Regions from separate parts of the Micromonospora sediminimaris genome, predicted to be linked through region 1. Evidence: predicted binding sites of a transcription regulator. Region 1 holds the regulator's gene; the other holds the start of a gene.
The links. The regulator HspR, encoded in region 1, represses chaperone genes until heat shock. The targets are predictions, from matches to a motif close to TTGAGTNNNNNNNACTCAA.

Region 1 (3,410 bases):
CGACGCGCTGTTGAACGCGCTGCCCGGTGCGGCATTCGCGCTGCTGCTCGGTTGGGGTTGGGTGGCTGCGGTGGTGCTCGGCGGGATCACCTGGGTCTCGTCCTCGGGGGTGATCGCCAGGGTGCTGGCCGACCTGGGCCGACTCGGTAACCGGGAGACCCCCGTGATCCTGTCCGTGCTGGTGGTCGAGGACCTCGCGATGGCCTTCTACCTGCCGCTGCTGACCGCTCTGCTGGCCGGAGTCGGGTTCGTCAAGGGGGGTGTCTCCCTCGCCGTCGCGGTGCTGACCGTGATCGCGGTGCTGGTGGTGGCCCTTCGTTATGGCAACGTCCTCTCCCGGGCGTTGTCGGCCGGCAGCGCCGAGGCATTGCTGCTCGGGGTACTCGGACTGACCCTGCTGGTGGCCGGAGTAGCCGCGAAGTTGCAGGTGTCGGCGGCGGTGGGCGCGTTCCTGGTCGGCATCGCGCTCTCCGGGCCGGTCGCCCACCATGCCACCGAGCTGCTGACTCCGCTGCGGGACCTCTTCGCCGCCGTGTTCTTCGTCTTCTTCGGCCTCGCCACCGATCCACGGCACATCCCACCGGTGCTGCTACCGGCGCTGCTGCTCGCGCTGGCCACCATGGGAACCAAGACGCTTACCGGCTACCTGGCCGCCCGGCGGGCGGGCATCGCCGAACCGGGCCGCTGGCGTGCCGGCCTGGCGCTGGTACCCCGGGGCGAGTTCTCCATCGTCATCGCCGGAATCGCGGTGGCCTCCGGCACCGTCTCACCGAAGCTGGCGGCACTGGCGGCGACGTACGTGCTGATCACGGTCGTCACCGGGCCGGTGCTGGCCCGGCTGCCCGACCTCGCCTGGTTCAAGGGTTGGCTACGGGCCCGGGCTGCGGCGCAGCCGGCCCGGGCTGCGACCGCGTCGAACCGGGCGTGAGCGTCGGACCAGCCGATTTCACCGTCCGGAGGGCCCGTGTCGACCAAGAGATGCCGAATTGCTTCCCGTAGGGGCTACCGGTACTCACCGGTACCGCGTTAACGTGTCGCCCCAGCAGCCAGGGTTCGCGGTGGGCGGACGCCCCCGCGGGCGAGAGCGGAAGGTTGGCCGGTGAGCGTGCAGGAGTCAGCGTTCCACGGCTTCGCCAACCCCGTCGATCCAACCCCGGCGGAGTTGCGAGCGTGGGCTTACCACCCCGATTCCGTCCCGTTGACGTCGATGCCGCCGGACTGGGACCTGCTGGTCTCCGGTGACCGGTTGGTGACGACGCTGTTCGACCTCGCCATGGACACCCGCTGTCCGGCGCGTCGGTTCGCGCTGCACTGTCTCTACATCTACGCCGCCGACGGGATCCGGACGAACTTCCGGGCACATCCGAAGCGTCGCTTTCGGAAGCTGGTCGACCAGGCCGAGCGCAACGGCGACGAGATGATGCGTACCTGGGCGCACAACAGTCGGGTACTGCTGACCCGACCGGAGCTTTTCGTGTACCGGGAGTGGTGCGAGGGCGGGCTGGTGCGGGAGAACCGCCGACTCTGAACGCCGAACGGGCCGGGACCCCCCGTGGCTCCCGGCCCGCACGTCGGCGGATCGTCAGCGCGACCCGCCCCGCTCGCGACGGTGCTGATCGCTGCGTGCCTGGCCGGCGCCATGGCCGACCCGGCCGCTGTCCGCGGCGACCCGATCGCCCCGGCCGCTGAACCTGCCGGCCTGGATCTGGTCGGAGAAGCGTCCCTTGGTGATCCGGTCGAACCGGTGCTGGACGTTCTCAGCCAGGTCGTCGAGGCGTTGCTCCGTCTCCTCGGCCACCTTCCTCGCCGATTCCGTCATGGCTCCCCCCGCCAGATCGGAGTCCGGATTGAGATGGTTTGGACCTGATTTCTGAAGACTAGTCGAGACAACCTGTCTCTCGCTCGGGTTCGCGGAAACACGAGCGGCGCAGCGCCCGCGGACAAGCGAAAGGGGGTGTGGCCCACTCGGAGCCACACCCCCCTTTCGCCGTGGCGGGCGTCAGCGCCCGGAGCTGCGTCGGGGACGCCAGACCACCAGGGCGGTCGAGGTCTGGTTGGTGGGAACGAGATCCCGACCGGGAAAGCGGGCCAGCGACTCCAGCTCGGCCATCCGGCGGTACGCGGCGTCGAGTTCCGCCTCCAGCTGGGCGACCCGCTGCTGGGCCTGCTCCAGCAGTCGCTCCAGCCCGATGATCCGCTTGATCCCGGCGAGGTTGACGCCGTCGTCCTGGCTGAGCCGCTGCACCTCGCGCAGCAGCACCACGTCCCGGACGCTGTACCGCCGCCCACCACCGGCCGCCCGGCCGGCCTGCACCAGGCCGAGCCGGTCGTACTGGCGCAGCGTCTGCGGATGCATGCCCGCCATCCGTGCCGCAACCGAGATCATCAGCACCTTGGCCTCGTATGCCGGGTCATCCGAGCCGACGAACCCGTCCATCCCGCTCACCTCCGCACCGCTTCACCGATCAACCGAACCGACGCACCCGCGCGTCGAGATGTTCCCGCGCCGCCGGCGGAGTCTGCTCGGCGAACGTCTCCAACGCGGCCCGCGCCTCGTCCGAGATCCGCGCCGGCACCACGACGTCCAGGGTGACCAGCAGATCGCCCTGCTGGCCGTCCCGGCGACTGACCCCCTTGCCCCTGGCCCGCAGGATGCGACCGCTCGGCGTGCCCGGCGGCACCCGCAGGGTCACCGGACCGTCGAGCGTCGGCACCCGCAGGTCGGTGCCGAGGACGGCCTCCGCGAACGTGATCGGCACGGTCAGGGTGAGGTCGTCGCCGGTACGCCCGAAGACCTCGTCCGGGCGAACCTTCACGTGCACGAACAGGTCACCCGCCGGACCGCCGCGCTCACCCGGCTCGCCTCGGCCGGCCAGCCGGATCCGCTGGCCGTCGGCCACCCCGGTGGGAAAGCGGACGTTGAGCGTACGGGTCTTGGTGACCCCGCCGGTGCCCTGGCACTCCGGGCACTTCTCGTCCACCACCGTGCCCACGCCCTGGCAGTTGCGGCAGGGCTCGGAAAAACTGAACGCACCCTGGTTCCGGTTGGTGACCCCGGCACCGTGGCAGACCGGGCAGGTGCGCGGCGCGGTGCCAGGCTTGGCACCGTTGCCGTGGCAGGTGTCGCAGACACCGGGTGCGCGCAGCGTCAGCGGCAGGGTCACGCCGCGTACCGCGTCATTGAAGTCGAGCGCCACCTCGGTCTCGATGTCCCGCCCTCGGGCCGGACCCGGCGCGCCCGCACCCCCGCCACCACCGGAGAAGATCGAGCTGAACAGGTCGGAGATGTTGCCACCGGCGAACCGGCCACCACCCGGCTGCGCGCCACCGAACAGGTCGGAGACGTCGAACGGCGCACCGCCCGGTTGGCCGCCCTGCCGGGCACCACGCCGGAATGCGCCAGAGCCGAA
Region 2 (3,410 bases), on a different contig from region 1:
CACCGCGCCGGCCGCTCGGGGCGCCACCACGACCCGCACCTGGCAGAACGGCCGCTGGGTGGTCAACCACTGGGGCGACGGGCAGCAGACCGTCGAGGAGTGTCAGGAGACTCGCGACGGCACCGACGGCGCGACCGACGGCGCTTTCGCGGTGGCCTGCCCGGACGTGGTCAGCCGACTCCCGCAGGTGCCCGACCGGGCCCGCGCCGAGGTGGACCGCAACCTGAACGCGTTGCAGACCCAGATCACCGAGGCGGACGAGCGACTCGCCGCAGAGGGTGACCGCGGCGAGGGGTTCATCCGTAACGCCATCCTCAATCCGCTGGCCAGCAAGCGTCGAGCGACCATCGGCCGGATCACGATCGCCATCGACCGCTTCGGCCCCCGGCCACGCGGCCTCGGCAACCTCGCCACCTGCCAGGTGCAGCCGGTCGACAACAACAACGGCGGCAACGACGGCGGCAACGACGGCGGTAACGACGGGGACAACGACGGCGGTAACAACAACAACGGTCTCGACGTGCTGGCGAACAACTGTGACAACAGCCAGCTTCAGGCGCACGACGGTTTCCAGAACGGCAACCGCTGCATCAGCACCGCCTTCGGCGAGGTCGGTGCCGCAGCCAACAACCCGTCGCTGCTGATCACCGACTTCCCGCAGCAGATCAACCGTAACGAGGGCTTCTCGATCCAGGTCAGCACCCGCAACCTGGTCCGGGACCGGTTCCTCCCGGCCGGCCAGGGCGGCTACTACCTGGAGAGCTCGCTGCTCAACGGTGAGGGCCTGACCCGCGGTCACTTCCACACCGCCTGCCGGATGCTGAACAACACGGACGAGGCGCCTGCGCCGGAGCCGGTGCCGGCCTTCTTCGTGGCCACCGAGGACGGTGGCGGGGGCGCCCAGCCGGACCAGGTGACCATCCAGATCCCGGGCCTGCCGGACTCCGGCACCGCGCAGTGCGCGGTCTGGGCCGGTGACGGTTCGCACCGCATCCCGATGTCGGAGCGGGCCAACCAGACCCCGGCCTTCGACGCGGTGCGCATCCAGGTCAACTGACGCCGACGACTGAGGTCGTGCGGCTGAGACCAAACAGCGGGGCCGCCCGGAGAAATTCCGGGCGGCCCCGCTGCATGTAGGAAAGCCGGTGCAATCCTGCCGTGACCCGAGCCCTAACCGCGCCAGAGCGACATTCCCGCTGCTCAGCGGTTCTTGTACGCCTCGACCACCTCGACCGGGATGCGACCCCGTTCGGAAATCTTGTAGCCGTTCCGGACCGCCCATTCGCGGACGGCGCGGTTCTGCTCGCGGTTCATTCCGGGCGTGCCCGAACCGATGCCACGACGTGGGTTACGGCCCGTGTCGGCAGCACCACGGCCAAGGCGCCGGCCGGCATTGATAAACGGATCCAACGCCTTCCGCAGGACACCCGCGTTCTCGTCGGAAACGTCGATGGTGTACGCCACGCCATCCAGGCTGAACTCGACCGTACGGTCGGCCTTTCCGCCGTCGAGGTCGTCAGTCAGCACCGTGATTACTTGTTTGGCCATCGTCGATTACTCCCTGTGTCTGACGGGGTGTGCTCAAAGTTTGACTGATCGTCCGCCAATTACGCAACAAAAGCGCGCCCTGCGGCGGTTCGCGTTTTGCGTGACATCGAAATCCCCGATTTCGGATCTGCTCCGCGTGGGCGCGGCCGACTCACTGTGAGCCGCCTGCCGTGTGCTGGGTCACACGGCGGAACAACCGAGGCCCGTCGCGACTTGAGCCAGACACGCTCAACTCATACGCGATAGCAGGTGTTCGATGGCAACTCTTCCGGTACTTCCACTGACCGACGCCGTACTACTGCCCGGCATGGTCATTCCGGTGACCCTCGACCCGACCACCCAGGCCGCGGTCGACGCGGCCCGCGCCACCGGCGACCACAAGCTGCTCGCCGTGCCCCGCCTGGACGGCGAGTACGGCTCCGTCGGCGCGGTCGCGACAATCGAGAAGGTCGGTCGGCTGCCCAGCGGCGAACCGGCCGCCGTGATCCGTGGCATCGCCCGCGCCCGCATCGGCTCCGGAGTGCCCGGTCCCGGCGCGGCGCTGTGGGTCGAGGCGTCCGAGATCGACGAACCCGCCCCGGCCGGCAAAGCCCGGGAACTGGCCCGCGAGTACCGCGCCCTGGTCACCTCCGTGCTCCAGCAACGCGGCGCGTGGCAGGTCATCGACGCGGTGGAGCGGATGACCGACCTCGGGGAGCTGGCCGACTCGGCCGGCTACGCGCCCTGGCTCAGCCTGGCGCAGAAGACCGAACTGCTGGCCGCACCGGACGTCACCGCGCGGCTGGAACTGCTCGTCGGTTGGGTGAAGGACCACCTGGCCGAGCAGGAGGTCACCGAGCAGATCAACTCCGAGGTACGCGAAGAACTGGAGAAGACGCAGCGGGAGTTCCTGCTGCGCCAGCAGCTCGCCGCGATCCGTAAGGAACTCGGCGAGGACGCCCCGGACGGCTCGGCCGACTACCGGGCCCGCGTCGAGGCCGCCGACCTGCCCGAGAAGGTACGCGAGGCGGCCCTGCGGGAGGTCGGCAAACTGGAGCGGGCCAGCGACGCCTCCCCGGAGGCGGGTTGGATCCGTACCTGGCTCGACACGGTGCTGGAGATGCCATGGAGCACGCGTACCCAGGACAACACGGACCTGGCCGCGGCACGGGCCGTGCTCGACGCCGACCACGCCGGCCTGGCCGACGTCAAGGACCGCATCCTGGAGTACCTGGCGGTGCGCAACCGGCGCGCCGAACGTGACCTCGGGGTGGTCGGCGGCCGTGGCTCCGGTGCCGTGCTGGCCCTCGCGGGCCCGCCCGGTGTCGGCAAGACCAGCCTCGGCGAGTCGGTCGCCCGGGCACTCGGCCGGACGTTCGTCCGGGTCTCCCTCGGCGGCATCCGTGACGAGGCCGAGATCCGGGGACACCGTCGTACCTACGTGGGGGCGCTACCCGGGCGGATCGTCCGGGCGCTGCGCGAGGCGGGCTCGATGAACCCCGTGGTGCTGCTCGACGAGGTGGACAAGGTCTCCGTGGGGTACGCCGGCGACCCGGCCGCGGCCCTGCTGGAGGTGCTCGACCCGGCGCAGAACCACACCTTCCGGGACCACTACCTGGAGGTCGACCTCGACCTGTCCGATGTGCTGTTCCTGGCCACCGCCAACGTGGTGGAAGCCATCCCCGGACCGCTGCTGGACCGGATGGAACTTGTCACTCTGGACGGCTACACCGAGGACGAGAAGGTGGCCATCGCCCGCGACCACCTGCTGCCGCGCCAGCGGGAGCGGGCCGGGCTGACCACCGACGAGGTCGACGTGGACGCCGCGGCGTTGGCACGGATCGCCGGGGAGTACACCCGCGAGGCCGGCGTACGGCAGCTGG

Region 2: a site for HspR is predicted at 1,762-1,780, ahead of lon (endopeptidase La). Genes of this name have one in related genera too.

The regions. Positions count from the first base shown of each region.
Region 1 is NZ_BOPD01000018.1:8,171-11,580, reverse strand. Features, by position in the region: gene Vse01_RS15430 (cation:proton antiporter) at 1-928, shown strand, start outside; gene Vse01_RS15425 (hypothetical protein) at 1,100-1,528, shown strand; gene Vse01_RS15420 (hypothetical protein) at 1,583-1,819, opposite strand; gene Vse01_RS15415 (heat shock protein transcriptional repressor HspR) at 2,000-2,437, opposite strand; gene dnaJ (molecular chaperone DnaJ) at 2,466-3,410, opposite strand, start outside.
Region 2 is NZ_BOPD01000005.1:56,439-59,848, reverse strand. Features, by position in the region: gene Vse01_RS02910 (hypothetical protein) at 1-1,057, shown strand, start outside; gene Vse01_RS02905 (histone-like nucleoid-structuring protein Lsr2) at 1,201-1,548, opposite strand; gene lon (endopeptidase La) at 1,805-3,410, shown strand, end outside.